One region of the Bradyrhizobium japonicum USDA 6 genome, then DNA from elsewhere that is predicted to be linked to it. Evidence: predicted binding sites of a transcription regulator. Region 1 holds the regulator's gene; the other holds the start of a gene.
The links. The regulator LexA, encoded in region 1, represses DNA repair genes until DNA is damaged. The targets are predictions, from matches to a motif close to TGTTCNNNNTGTGTTCNG.
Positions count from the first base shown of each region.

Region 2: BJ6T_RS32440 (ImuA family protein) is a predicted target of LexA. The motif match lies at 4,318-4,335, and genes of this name have one in related genera.

Region 1 covers NC_017249.1:4,962,099-4,969,584, forward strand. The annotation lists gene BJ6T_RS47360 (hypothetical protein) at 1-217, opposite strand, end outside; gene BJ6T_RS23505 (hypothetical protein) at 403-624, opposite strand; gene lexA (transcriptional repressor LexA) at 831-1,532, opposite strand; gene BJ6T_RS23515 (molybdopterin molybdotransferase MoeA) at 1,709-2,920, opposite strand; gene BJ6T_RS23520 (hypothetical protein) at 3,152-3,346, opposite strand; gene BJ6T_RS23525 (HAD family hydrolase) at 3,502-4,128, opposite strand; gene BJ6T_RS23530 (alpha-hydroxy acid oxidase) at 4,142-5,275, opposite strand; gene BJ6T_RS23535 (S41 family peptidase) at 5,582-6,919, shown strand; gene BJ6T_RS23540 (bifunctional diguanylate cyclase/phosphodiesterase) at 7,010-7,486, opposite strand, start outside.
Region 2 covers NC_017249.1:6,902,865-6,910,350, forward strand. The annotation lists gene BJ6T_RS32430 (error-prone DNA polymerase) at 1-1,966, opposite strand, end outside; gene BJ6T_RS32435 (Y-family DNA polymerase) at 1,963-3,549, opposite strand; gene BJ6T_RS32440 (ImuA family protein) at 3,452-4,252, opposite strand; gene BJ6T_RS32445 (putative DNA modification/repair radical SAM protein) at 4,416-5,651, shown strand; gene BJ6T_RS32450 (UdgX family uracil-DNA binding protein) at 5,651-7,093, shown strand; gene BJ6T_RS32455 (inorganic phosphate transporter) at 7,201-7,486, shown strand, end outside.

The sequences.
Region 1 (7,486 bases):
CGCGCGAATTGACGGTGCGCGTCCAGATCCAGCGATTGTCGTAACGGACGTTGTCGGCGAAGGCGAGCTCCGTTCCCGGCAGCAGGCAGACCGCGACGGTCGGATCGGCCGCAGAGGCAAAGCCGCGCGTCGAGGTGCCGCGGAAGGTTGTCGTGACGATCGTCTCGCCGACTTCGGCGGGACGCGACGCGACGGCATGCAGGCTGTAGTCACACATCGGGTGCTCCTCAATCGGGATAGCAACCCGCGCCTCTTCTGAGGCGCAGGCCTCTATCAGAGTGGAAGCCCGCGATTATATGCGATGTTGAGGGCAAATCTGCGGCTTGAGTCCGCAGACTGCCATCACAATATCTTTTCCAAATGCACTGGGAACAAAGCCCGTCCCCGTGGATTCTGCGAGCGTCAGCGGCCCGCGGGCGCGGACCAACCCGGATATTGCCAGGCCGGCTGCGACGGTTGGTTGACTGCGTCGCGGGCCTTGCGGGTTTGATCGCTCACGGCGCTGTCCTTGCGGACATGGGGCCGCGATTGCGCGCCCGCGGCCAAGGCTTCCGCGGCCAAGGCTTGCGACGCTGAAGCTGCGATCAGTGCCACTGCAACTGTGCTCAGAACGATCTGGCGCATGACTTCTCCTCGAACCTGAAGGCCGCGAGGCAGGGCTGCTTCGTGCGGCGTGCCGAGGATGTACCGCCGGGGAAGGGGCCGGATAATCTGCGCAAAACCAGAAAGACTATCCAGCCGGAGCGGACAATCGTCCGCTCCAAGCTCGGATCGGCGATGCCGATCTAAAGCGCGCGGGCGCCAAACAACCGATACCGGCGCGTCCGGTATCAGTACTTCCGGTACAGCCCGATCAGCTTACCCTGGATCTTCACCCGGTTGGGCGGCAGGATGCGGACCTCATAGGCCGCATTGGCGGGCTCGAGCGCGATCGAGGCGCCGCGGCGGCGGAAGCGCTTCAGGGTTGCTTCCTCATCGTCGATCAGCGCCACCACGATATCGCCGGTATCGGCGCTCTCGTTGCGCTGGATCAGCGCCATGTCGCCGTCGAGAATGCCGGCCTCGACCATGGAATCGCCGCGTACTTCGAGCGCGTAATGTTCGCCCGAGCCGAGCATGTCAGGCGGTACGCTGATGGTGTGGCTGCGGGTCTGCAAGGCCTCGATCGGCGTGCCGGCCGCGATGCGGCCCATTACGGGGACTGCGACGGGACGCTCGCCCTCATCCGCCGGCGGGCTCGAAGTCGTGCGGACCTTGCCGAGATTGCCTTCGATGACGCTCGGCGTGAAGCCGCGGCGGCTGCCGGCGGCGGCCTGAAGCTCGGGCAGCTTGATCACCTCGATGGCGCGGGCGCGGTTGGGCAGGCGCCGGATGAAGCCGCGCTCCTCGAGCGCGGTGATCAGGCGATGGATGCCCGATTTCGAGCGCAGGTCGAGCGCGTCCTTCATCTCGTCGAAGGAGGGCGGCACGCCGCTTTCCTTCAACCGTTCGCTGATGAACCGCAGGAGTTCGTATTGTTTGCGCGTTAACATCTCGACCAAAATCCCCCGGTTGATGTCGTTCGATTCCGAGACGCTGAATTCAGCAGTAAGCCGCTACATGCTCGAAACAAATCATGAACGGACACTATATGTTCGATACATGTTCCGCAACTGCTTAATTTACAGTGAACGCGACAAAGTTCGCGGAACGCACGCGAACGAAGCGCTCAGACGGGCAGCCGCAAGACCTCGCAAGGTGTGCCGGCTTCGGCTCTCGGCGCGAATGGCGCGCGCACGAGAAGTGCCTGTGCCACAGCGAGATTCGCAAGCAGCGAGGAATCCTGGTGATTGACCGGAAGGGCGAGGAGCGTGCCGTCGTCGCGCAGCTCGAGGCGCGCGCGGAGGTAATCCTCGCGCTGGTCGTTGGCGCCGACGTCGCGGCCGAGCACCGCGCGTTCGCGGCGGTGATGAATCATCGAACGGCCCGAAAGCGCGCGAATCAACGGCACCATGAACAGGAAGCCGCAAACGTAGGATGACACGGGATTGCCGGGCAGGCCGATCACGCGCATCGCGCCGAGCCGCCCGTTCATCATCGGCTTGCCCGGCCGCATCGCGATCTTCCAGAACGCCATCGAGATACCTTCGTCCCTCAGCGCCTGTTGGACCAGATCGTGGTCCCCGACCGACGCGCCGCCGGTCGTGATCAGGATGTCGGCGCCGCTCTCCCGCGCGCGGCCGATGCCCGCGGTGGTGGCCTCCAGCGTATCGGCGGCAACGCCGAGGTCGATGGTATCGGCGCCCTCGCTGCGGGCGAGCGCGTGCAGGGCGTAGCCGTTGGAATAGACGATCTGGCCGGGACCGGGCGTGGTGCCCGGCATCACCAACTCGTCGCCGGTCGCGAGGATCGCGACCTTCGGGCGTCGTCGGACCGGCAGTTGCGGGTAATTCATGCCGGCGGCGAGCGCGAGGTCGCGCTCGGTGAGCCGGGCTCCCTTGCACAGCAGCACCTCGCCTTCCGAGAAGTCGACGCCGGCGGGGCGGATGTGCCGCCCCGTTACGGCGGCTTCCTTGATCGTGATTCGCTTGCCGTCCGCGACCGTATCCTCCTGGATCACGACCGCATCAGCGCCATCGGGAACGACACCGCCGGTGAAGATACGCACGGCCTCGCCGGCGCCGACCGATCCCGCAAACGGGCGGCCCGCCGCGACCTCGCCGATCAGGGTGAGCTGGGAGTCGATCTTCGCCGCATCGACCGCGCGCACCGCATAGCCGTCCATTGCCGACATCGCCTGCGGCGGCTGCGTGCGCCGCGCGGCGACGTCGCGCGCGAGCACGCGGTGAAAGGCCGCGTCGAGCGCGATCACCTCTTCAGGCAGCGGCTCTGCGCCCGCCAGCACCGCGGCGAGCGCGTCGGAAACCGGCATCAGGGCCACGGGTGAAAACTCCTGCTGGGCCCGTTCGGGCAAATCGGCGGCGAGAGTTCTAGCCGAGTGCAGGCGCAGAGGCAAAACAGCGGCCGAGCAGGATGATTTATCCTGCGTCATCTGTTCTGCGATGAAGGGGGTGCATCAAGTCCGTCGCGGCATGATCCGGAAGGCGAGACAGACCGGTACGAGGATGGCCATGGCGAGGACGAGAAAGACGAGAGCCACGGCCAGCATCGGTCATCTCCCCGACGGCTTGTACGGACTGACGTCCGGCGCTGCGGGGCCCTGATCCTTGTCGGGCAGCGGATCGGCCTGGGATTTCAGGTCGGCGGCCTTGCTGATCAGCTTGGCGGAAAGCTCAGAATCCGATGTGGTCCTGGCGAATTTCATCAGCAGAGAGGCCTGCTTGGTAAGGTAGGTTTTGCCCAACACGACGATAAGCCCGATGTAGAATTCCCAACGGACTCATGAGTCCTGAGAGGGGTAATCGTTCCGGGAACTCCGTATAAAAATGCGCAAAGGGTTTTGGTTCCTCGCCCTCCAGCAAAATAGTTCCATTCGCGGCCCGTCGGCTTGCCGGCCAGAGGTCAGATTCCGAGCGCCTTGAGGGCGTTCCCGACGTCGCGGGGCGAGGTCACGTGGACCGTGGTCAGGCCGCGCGACCGCGCTCCTTCGATGTTCTCGGCAAGATCGTCGAAGAACACGATACGGTTCGCGGGCACGCCGATCGCGGCCACGACATGGTCGAAGGCCTCCACATCCGGTTTGCGCAGGCCGATGCTGGACGACAGATACAGGGCGCGGAAATGGCCGAGCAGGCCGGCATATTCCTTCGAGAAATGGTCGACATGCGGCCGGTTGGTGTTGGAGAAGGCGTAGAGCGGCAACTGCTTTGCCGCACGCGGCAGCAACTCGGCGATGTCTGGCATCTCGCCGGCGAAGATCGCGTTCCAGCCCTCCAGGAACTGCGCGTCCGAAATGCCGATCCCGAGCGAGGCGCGCAGCGAGTCAAAATAGACCTCGTCGCTGATCTTGCCGACCTCGTGCAGCCGGTAGGCTTCGCTGTCCCGCACATAGCGCGCGACGATGGCTTCCGGCTTGCAGCCGGCATGTCCCGCCCAGCAGGCGATCGCCTTGGAGAAATCGATGTCGAGCACGACGCGCCCGAGATCGAACAGGAGCGCGTCCGCGCTGCCGGGAGAGAGCGAGCTCATTGCATCCTTTCACTCAATATCGATAGGGGTCGTGGTCGAACAGCGGGAACGCGCTGAATACGCTCGGCGCATTCGTTGCGGTCGCCTGGTGCAGGCAGGACTTGTCGACCTCGGCAAACGAGGTGGCGCCCAAAAGGCCGAGGCAGCGCAGCACCTCGTCCTCGAGCAGCTCCAGCATTCGCCTCACGCCGGCTTCGCCGGCCGCGGCCAATGCCCAGCATTGCAGCCGGCCGATGCCGACCATGTCCGCGCCCGCCGCGATCGCCTTGACGATGTCGGTGCCGCGGCAGAAGCCGCCGTCGACCATGATCTTGGCGCGTCCCTTCACGGCCTCGACGATCTCGGGCAGCACATGCATGGCGCCGCGGCCGTGATCGAGCTGGCGGCCGCCATGGTTGGAGACGTAGATCCACTCGACGCCGTGATCGACCGCGATCTGGGCGTCCTCGGCGGTGGCGATGCCCTTCAGGATGAGCGGGATCTTGAACTTGTCCTTGATCATCTTCACGGTCCGCCACTCCAGGCCCTTCTGGTAATCGCCGCCGGTGGCGCGCAGGCGGCTCTCGCGAACATAGCGCTTGGCAATGTCACGTTCGCGACGGCTGTAATGGGCGGTGTCAACCGTCAGGCAGAAGGCGGCGTAGGCATTCTTCTCGCTCCGGCTGACGACATCGGCGACGAAATCGTCGTCGCCGCGCACATAGAGTTGATAGAGCCGTAGCGCATCGGGGGCGGCCTCGGCGGTCTTCTCCAGGCCGGGCTCGGACACCGAGCTCAGCATGTGCGCCGCGCCGAAGCTGCCGCAGGCGCGGGCGACGCTCGCTGCGCCGTCCGGATCGAAGATCTCCAGTGCGCCGACAGGGGCCAGCACCACCGGCAGCCGCATCCTGCGCCCGAACAGCTCGACCGAGCCGTCGACCTCGCGAACGTCGCGCAGCACGCGCGGCCGGAAGGCGATCTCGTCCAGCGCCATTCGGTTCCGGCGCATCGTGGTCTCGGTCTCGGCGGCGCCGACGATGTAGTCCCAGGCGTTCTGGTTGAGGTTGGCGCGCGCCTTGCGGATGAATTCGTGCAGGTTCTGGAATGGCTCGGCGCTGGCGCCGAGTTCGACGTTCCTTTCCGGCCGGATGCGGGGCGCGTCGTTCATTGTTGTCCTCCCGAGAATTTGAAGCGTTATTGTCATCGCGTATCGTGTCCGGCCCTCCAAAACCATCCTAAAATCGCATAGCTGCGAGGCGTGGGCCGGCCGGCCGATTCCCGCCTTGCGCGAAACGGTCTCGGAACGTTGCCAAAAGTTTAGGCCCGGGCGAAGGGATTTTTACGATGCACCCGCCGGCGTGGCGTCCCGGCCTTGAAGAAACCAGAATGGTATTGTGAACAGCGGGCTGGATCGCCATTTGCATGGCGCCTGCCAAGCCAAAGCAAAGCTCCAAGCAAGAAGGCCAGCCTATCCATGCGGAAAAACCTGCTGTTCCCCCTGGGCGCACTCACGGGAGCGTGTCTAACCCTTCTGGTCGCCAGCCCGCACGGTGGAGTATGGGCGGCACGGGCGGCAGCAAGCGCGGATGATGCCTATTCCCGGCTCAATCTGTTCGGCGAAGTGTTCGAGCGGGTGAAGGCGAGCTATGTCGAGAAGCCCGACAATTCCAAGCTGATCGAAGGCGCGATCACCGGCATGGTGACCTCGCTCGATCCGCATTCACGCTACATGAACGACAAGGCCTGGACCGAGATGCAGGAGACCACCTCCGGCGAGTTCGGCGGGCTCGGCATCGAGGTCACGATGGAGGACGGCCTGGTCAAGGTCGTCTCGCCGATCGACGACACGCCGGCGTCCAAGGCCGGAATCATGTCCGGCGACCTCATCAGCAAGATCGACGGCGATGCCGTGCAGGGCATGACGCTCGAGCAGGCCGTCAACAAGATGAAGGGGCCGGTCGATACCCAGACCAAGCTCACCATCGTGCGAAAGGGCGCCGACGCCCCGCTCGACGTCGCGATCAAGCGCGAGATCATCCATGTGCGTCCGGTGCGCTTCCACGTCGAGAACGGCGACATCGGCTATATCCGCGTCACCTCGTTCAATGAGCAGACTACCGACGGCCTGAAGAAGGCGATCGCGTCGATCTCCAAGGAGGTCCCGCCGGAGAAGCTGGTCGGCTACGTGATGGACCTGCGCAACAATCCGGGCGGTTTGCTCGACCAGGCCGTCTCGGTGTCGAGCGCCTTCCTTCAGCGCGGCGAGGTCGTCTCGACCCGCGGCCGCAATCCCGAAGAGACCCAGCGCTTCACCGCGCATGGCGGCGACCTCACCAAGGGCAAGCCGCTGGTGATTCTGGTCAATGGCGGCTCGGCTTCGGCCTCGGAGATCGTCGCAGGCGCGCTGCATGACCACAAGCGTGCCACGATCATCGGCACGCGCTCGTTCGGTAAGGGCTCGGTGCAGACCATCATTCCGCTCGGCGCCGGCAATGGCGCGCTGGCGCTGACCACGGCGCGCTACTACACGCCGTCGGGCCGCTCGATCCAGGCCCAGGGCATCGCGCCCGACATCGAGATCCTCCAGGATGTGCCGCCCGAGCTGAAGGGCCGGATGGACACAATGGCGGAGTCCCAGATGCGCGGGCACCTGTCGGCCGCCGATGGCACCGAGCAGACCGGATCGCAGTCCTACGTCCCGCCGGAAGAGAAGGACGACAAGGCGCTGCATGCGGCCTACGACTTCCTGCACGGCGTGACCGCGAATGCGGTCGCCGCCAAGCCTGCGCCGAAGGCGGCGGTACCGAACTAAGCCTTACGACGTTCAGATATCGCCCGGGAGCGGATGACCGCTCCCGGGCGAATTCGTGCGGTGACGCTTCGAATTGTTGGGAAGACCGCCCTAGCTGGCCTCGCGGCGCCGGCTTTCCTCGCCGCCGCGCTGGGCGAGGCGGCTGCGATGCAGCGCGAACAGCTCCAGCACCTTGTCGGCCGGTTTTGCGGCACTGAACAGATAGCCCTGCATCTCCGAGCAGCCGAGCGCACGGAGCAGGCGCTGCTGCTCCTCGGTCTCGACACCCTCGGCCGTGGTGGTCATGCGGCGAGCGGCAGCCAGGTTGACGACGGCCTGCACGATGCTGGCGGAGCCGTCGGGACCGGCGATGTCGCTGACGAAGCAGCGGTCGATCTTGATCTTGTCGAACGGGAAGCGGTGCAGATAGCTCAGCGAGGAGTAGCCGGTGCCGAAATCGTCGAGCGCGATGCGCACGCCGATGGCGCGGAGCTGATGCAGGATCGCAAGCGCGGTGTCGTCATCGCGGATCAGCACGGCCTCGGTGATCTCGAGCTCGAGCCGGCTCGCCGGCAAATTGGAGGCGGC
Region 2 (7,486 bases), 1.9 Mb from region 1:
AAAGCTCGTCCTTGTCGCCATGGTCCGGCGACGGAGACGGATAGCTCACTTTTTCCAGACGGTTTCGCCGTCGCAGATATGGGTGCACCATGTCGCCCTGGATCGGCCCGGGGCGTACGATCGCGACCTCGATGACGAGATCGTAGAAGGTCCGCGGCTTCAGGCGCGGCAGCATGTTCATCTGTGCGCGGCTCTCGACCTGGAACACGCCGAGGGATTCCCCGGCACACAGCATGTCGTAAACCTTGGGATCGTCCTGAGGGACACTCGCCAGCACCCAACGCTTGCTCTTGTGGTGGTCGATCAAATCAAAACATTTCCGGATGCAGGTCAGCATGCCCAGCGCGAGCACGTCGACCTTCATCATGTTGAGCGCGTCGACGTCGTCCTTGTCCCACTCGATGAAGGTGCGGTCGTCCATCGCGGCGTTGCCGATCGGCACATAGGTGTCGAGCCGGTCTTGCGTCAGCACATAGCCGCCGACATGCTGGGAGAGATGGCGCGGGAATTCGATCAGCTCGGTCGCGAGCTCCACCGCGAGGTTGATCATGGGATTGCTGGGATCGAGCCCGGCCTGCCTGACCTGCATGTCGTTGAGGCCCTTGCCCCAGCTTCCCCACACGGTGTCGGCGAGCGCGGCGGTGACATCCTCGGTCAGGCCCAGCGCCTTGCCGACGTCGCGGATGGCGCTGCGCGGGCGGTAATGGATGATCGTAGCGATGATCGCGGCGCGGTGGCGGCCGTAGCGGCGATAGACATATTGCATCACCTCCTCGCGCCGCGAATGCTCGAAATCGACGTCGATATCAGGCGGCTCCAGCCGCTCCTTGGAGATGAAGCGCTCGAACAGCAGATCGACCTTGGTCGGGTCGACCGAGGTGATGCCGAGCACGTAGCAGACGGCCGAGTTCGCCGCCGACCCCCGCCCCTGGCACAGGATGTTCTGGCTGCGCGCGTAGTGCACGATGTCGTGCACGGTGAGGAAGTAGTGCGCATATTTCAGCTCGGCGATCAGCGCGAGCTCCTTCTTCAGGGTCGCGCGCAGCTTGTCATCGATCTTGCCGCCGAAATATTTGTCGACGCCCGCCCAGGTCAGATCTTCCAGATGCCCCTGTGCGGTCTTGCCTCGCGGCACAGGTTCGTCCGGATACTGGTATTTGAGCTGGTCGAGCGTGAAATCGATCTTGCCCGCAAAGCGCATGGTCTCCGCGATCGCCTCGGGAAAATCGCGGAACAGCCGCGACATTTCGCGCGGCGTCTTCAGGAAGCGCTCGGCATTGGCTTCGAGCTTCCGTCCGACCGACTCGATCGTGGTTTTTTCCCGGATGCAGGTCAGCACGTCCTGGAGAGGACGGCGGCCGGGATGGTGATAGAGCACCTCGTTGGTCGCGAGCAGTGGCACGTTTGCTTTGGCGGCGAGATCATCGAGCCGCGCCAGCCGGCGGCGGTCGTCGCCGCGATAGACCAGGCTCGCCGCCAGCCACACACCCTCGGCGCGGCTGTCCTTAAGCTTGGCGAGAACATCCAGCGCCTGCGCGGGCTCGAAGCGATGCGGCAACGTCAGGATCAGGAGCTGGCCTTCCGCAAACTCAAGAAGATCACCGAAGGTAAGATGGCATTCGCCTTTCTCGATCCGCGTGATGTCGTCGCCGCGCTTGCCCCTGGTGAGGAGCTGGCACAGCCGGCCATAGGCGGCGCGGTCGCGCGGATAGACAAAAATGTCGGGCGTGCCGTCGATGAAGACGATGCGCGCGCCGATCAGCAATTTCGGCTTGTGCAGCACCTTGTCATTGTCGAGCTCCTTGTAGGCGCGCACCACGCCGGCGAGCGTGTTGTGATCGGCGATGCCGATCGCGGGAATGCCGAGGAGGCTCGCTTGATGCACATAGGCGCGCGGATCCGAGCCGCCGCGCAGGAAGGAGAAATTGGTGGTGATGCCGATCTCGGCATAAGCTGATGTCGTCATGCGAAGAGACCGTGCACATACCAGTTGGGGGGAATGGGTTTGCCTTCGTCGTCGAACACCTCTCCTTCGTAAAGGCCGTCGCGAAAGATCCAGAAGCGCAGGCCTTCGGCGTCCTCGATGCGGAAATAATCCCGCGTCAGTTGCTTGCCGTCCTGCCGCCACCATTCCATCGCGATGCGCTCGGGCCCTTCCACCCGCACCACCGCATGCAGCGCGCGGCGCCAGGTGAACTGATGCGGCGGGCCGTCGGGCACGGTCGCGAACGGCACCTTGATCGGCTCCGGTCTGTCGAACAGCCGCAGGGGGCGCAGCGGCGGCTCGCTCTCGGTGCGCGCCGGCCATTCGGCCTGCATGGCCACGGCGAGATGGTGCTGGGCAGGCGCGGCCAGTACCGCACATTCCGGGATATGGGTATCCTCAGGCAAATGCACGACGACGCGCTTCCCGCCGATGCGCGCGGCGATGCGGTCGATCAGCGCGGCGAGTTCGTCATTGTCGTGGACATGGGCGTCGAGATCGCGCTGCTCCTGCACAACGATCTCGGTGCGGCTCGCCGACAGCCGCACCATGTCGAAGCCGAAGCCGGGATCCAGCGGATCGGCGAGCGCATCGAGGCGTTCGCGAAATAGCCGGTCGATGACTTTGCTTTGCGTCACCGGCCGCCCGGTCTCGACCATGATCGCGCGCACCACGCCGTCGGTGCGAAAGAAGGCGGCTTCCAGGCGCCGCGCGCCCTTGCCCTGCTTCTCCATCGACGCGATCAGCGTGTCGGCGAGCCGCGACAGCGTCATCGCGATCATGGTGTCGGTGGCGATCGGTTCGGCAAAGCGCTTCTCCACGATGTAATCCGGCAACGGTTTGCGCGGATTGATGGGGGCATCGCCATGTCCCTGCGCATGCGCGAGCAGCGTGGAGAACCGCGCGCCGAATCGCGCCGTGATCTCATGCGGCTCGCGCGAGGCGACATCGCCGATGGTTTTCAGGCCGGCGCGGCGCAGACCAGTGGTGATGGCCTCGCCCGCACCGAGCGTGGACACCGGCAGCCGTCTGATCGCCACCGCCTCCCCGCCATCGGCGACGATGGTGCCGGAGGCCTGCCGCGTCAGCGTGCGCGCGCAGACCGAGGTGCCGGCGATCGCCGCGCTGACGGCAAAACCCTGACGGGCGAGCGCGCGCACCAGCGTCTGCAACAGCGCGGCCTCGCCGCCGAACAGATGCGCGCAGCCGGTGATGTCCAGAAACAGCCCGTGCGGCGGGTCGAGCGCCACCAGCGGCGTGAAGCGGTCGCACCAGTCGGCGACGTCGCTGAGCGTCTTCGCATCGGCCACGACATCGGCGTCGAACACTTTCAAGTCCGGACACATCGCCCGCGCATTCGCGAGCGGCTGACCGATATACAAGCCGAGGCGCTCGGCGGCCTCGTCCAGCGCATGGATCACCAGCGCATTGTTGTCCTTGATGACAACGATGCTCGGATCATTGGCCTTACCCAGCGCGCCGAAGAACCGCTGAATCCGATCGATGGGCAGGCGTGGCAGCCACAGGCTGAGGATACGTCGACGGTTCAGAGAACTGGCACTCATCACATTTCCATTCGATGATCCACCGGCCGCACGGGCCATGACGATTGCGTAAGAGCTCCGCATCGAAGCGCGGCGCGCCCCAGGCACTCCAAGGCGCCGCAGGCATTGAAGCCGGGCCCGGCGGCGAATGCGCCGCGCGCAGCATCCACCGCGTCTCCGCGGTCGAGGGCAGCGGCTGCGCCGCCATCCGCAGCATCAGGCCGGTGACACCGGACGATTGCGCGACCAGCGTCAGCTTGCGGCTCGCCACCAGATCGAACTGCCTGACATCGCCCCAGAGCTCGAGCACGACGGCGCCCAGCGCATCGCAGGCGAGCGCATCGGCCGAGGTGCGCAGCGCGCTCTCGACATCGGCGGCGCGCACCATCACCACGCGGCGCGGATCGAGACCGATTTCGGCAAGCCCGCTCATCGACAGTGCGCCGGTCTCGAGTTCCGAAAAATCTTGCCGCACCCACAGCAGCGGCCGGCGAGCGGTCACGCGCCCGGCGAGGCCCATGACAAAGCCGGTCGCGGCCGCGCCCTGGCGCCCCTCGCAAAACACCTCATGGATCACCGCGCGCGCGAGCCCGCCCTTCAGCGCGCTGTCGACCTCGCCGTGGCCGAGCGCGACGCGATCGTGCTGATGCACGACCTCCGCCGTCTCGATGCGCTCGATCTGGCCGCGCAAGGTCGCAAGCGCATTCATCCGTGCGCCGCTCATATACGCCGCTCCTTCAGAGGTGATTGCCGAGGTTCTCAAAAATAAGAACCTGCGGCTGGCTCATTTGTTCACGATATGTTCTAATATAAAGCTAACAGCGGCCCGGGAGTCAATCGAATTGGTGCTCATCCGGATTCGTAAGCTGAATCAAAGGGATTCCACGATGGACGTACAACGCAAGCTGGAGATTCTGGCCGATGCCGCCAAATACGATGCGTCGTGCGCCTCCAGCGGCACCGAGAAGCGGGATTCCAGCGATGGCAAGGGCATGGGCTCGACCGCGCCGGGCATGGGCATCTGCCATTCCTACGCGCCGGACGGACGCTGCATCTCGCTGCTCAAAGTGCTCCTGACCAACGCCTGCAATTACGACTGCCTTTATTGCGTCAATCGCGCCTCTTCCAACGTGCCGCGTGCCCGCTTCACCATCGACGAAGTGGTCAAGCTCACGCTCGACTTCTACCGGCGCAATTACATCGAGGGCCTGTTCCTCTCCTCCGGCATCATCCGCAGCCCCGACTACACCATGGAGCAGGTGGTCAGCGTCGCGCGCAAACTGCGCGAGGAGCACCACTTCCGCGGCTACATCCATCTCAAGACCATTCCCGAGGCCGACGACGCGCTGATCGCCGAAGCCGGCAAATATGCAGATCGCCTCTCCATCAACATCGAGATGCCTGAGGAGACGAGCCTGCAGCGATACGCGCCGGAGAAGGATGTGCGTGCGATCCGCCGCACCATGGGCCGGCTGCGGCTGAAGCTCGACGAGGCCGCGGAAAACCGCAGCACAAAGACGAAGGCGAGGCCGCAGCGCTTCGCGCCCGCCGGTCAGAGCACGCAGATGATCGTCGGCGCCGACGCGGCCTCCGATCACACCATTCTCCACACCAGCGCCAATCTCTATGGCTCCTACAGGCTGCGGCGCGTCTACTACTCCGCCTTCAGCCCGATCCCCGATGCCAGCCGCGCTTTGCCTCTGGTACAGCCGCCGCTGTTGCGCGAGCACCGGCTCTACCAGGCCGACTGGCTGATGCGGTTCTACGGTTTCGATGTTGCGGAGATCGTTGACGACAGCGCGATGCTGCCGCTCGACATCGATCCGAAGCTCGCCTGGGCGCTGCGCCATCGCGACCGCTTCCCGCTCGACGTCAACCGCGCCAGCCGCGAGGAGCTGTTGCGCGTGCCCGGCTTCGGCACCAAGGCGGTCGAACGCATCATCGCGACACGGCGCACCACCACGATCCGCCTCTCCGATCTCGCGCGGCTGCACGTGCCCCGCAACAAGGCGCTGCCGTTCATCATCCTCAGCGATCACCGGCCCGCCCCGCATCGCCTCGACGAGGCGCGGCTGATCGAACGGTTCAAGCCGAAGGCAACACAACTGGGGTTTGGCTTCTGATGCAGTACATCTCCCTCGACACCGAAACCGATTTCGACGGCTGGCGCAAAGCCGCGCGGTCGCTCGTGCTGCATCATGTGCAGCCAGCCGATGTCACCTGGACCGTACAAGGCGGCGAAGCCGAGTTGTTCGCACCGCCCGCGCCGTCTCCGATACTTGAGGTGAACGACGGCACCTTCAATGTGTCGGCAAAATTCGTCGATCTCGCCAAGGCCGCGATCCTGCATCGCGACGGCGAGCGCTTTGCGATCCTCTATCGCCTGCTCTGGCGCTTGAAGGACAATCACGATCTCATCGAGGTCGCGACCGATCCCGATGTCGCGCAAGTCACCGCAATGGCAAGAGCAGTCCATCGCGACGAGCACAAGATGCATGCCTTCGTGCGCTTCCGCGAGATCGGACGCGAACGCGCGGCGCATTACGTCGCCTGGTTCGAACCGGAGCATCACATCGTCGAGCTAGCCGCACCGTTCTTCGCCAAGCGCTTCGCCGACATGCCCTGGTCGATCCTGACACCCGATCTGTGTGCGCATTGGGATGGCCACGCGCTCTCGTTCACGTCGGGCGTGAGCAAGAGCGAAGCACCCGGCGAAGACCGGCTGGAGGAAACCTGGCGGCGCTACTACGCCAGCATCTTCAACCCGGCGCGGCTGAAGGTGAAGGCGATGCAGACGGAGATGCCGAAGAAATACTGGAGGAACCTGCCCGAGGCGTCGATCATTAAGCCCTTGATCGAGGACGCCGAGCGCATGACCGGCGCCATGATCGCCAATGCCGCAACCGATCCGCACAAGCCCCAGAAGCGGCCGGAGGCTCCGATGCCACGCAAGCTGACTGCCGACGATCTCGAAGCGCTCCGCCAGGAGGCCGCCCATTGCCGCGCCTGCCCGCTCTACAAGGACGCGACGCAGACCGTATTCGGCGAGGGCCCGAAAGACGCCACCATCATGCTGGTCGGCGAGCAGCCCGGCGACAAGGAAGACCTCGCCGGCCACCCCTTCGTCGGCCCGGCCGGCCAGATGCTCGATCGCGCGCTTCAGGAAGCCGGCGTCGACCGCAACAAGGTCTATGTCACCAACGCGGTGAAGCACTTCAAATTCGTGCCGCGGGGAAAGATTCGTCTGCACCAGAAGCCGGCGACGCCGGAGATCCGGGCGTGCCGGCAATGGTACGAGCGGGAAGTTTCGGCAATCCAGCCCGAACTCATCGTGGCGATGGGCGCCACCGCCGCGCAGAGCGTGTTCGGCAAGATCACCCCGATCGGCAAGACCCGTGGCCGGCTCATAGATCTGCCCGAGGGGCGCAAGGCACTGGTGACGGTGCATCCGTCCTATCTGCTGCGGCTGCCTGATCCGGAAGCGAAGGTGCTGGAATATCAGCGCTTTGTCGAAGACCTGAAGATTGCCGCCGGCTTGCAGAAGAAAGCCCCGCGCGCCGCCTAAATGCTGGCAAATACTGGAGGGAAGCGACTTTACGACGCAGCTGTCATCCAGCCTTCAAATCCATCGCGGACAATAGCCCTTTCAAATTAGTTAAGGGGCGTCCAAAAATGACAGATGTTGCATTCGACCGTGCGGTAGGCGATCCGACGCCTGTCCAGCCGGCTTCCAGGCCCAATCTCGACAAGGGATTTAACCCGCTCACGATGATCCTGTTCTTCGGCATCCTTGCCGCGGGCCTGCTGTTCGTTGCCTACAGCATCTATGTCGACGTCAACGCGACCGGCACGAAGGTGACGACCTTCCTGCCCTACATCCTCCTGTTCGTTGCGCTGCTGATCGCGCTCGGCTTCGAATTCGTCAACGGCTTCCACGACACCGCCAACGCGGTGGCGA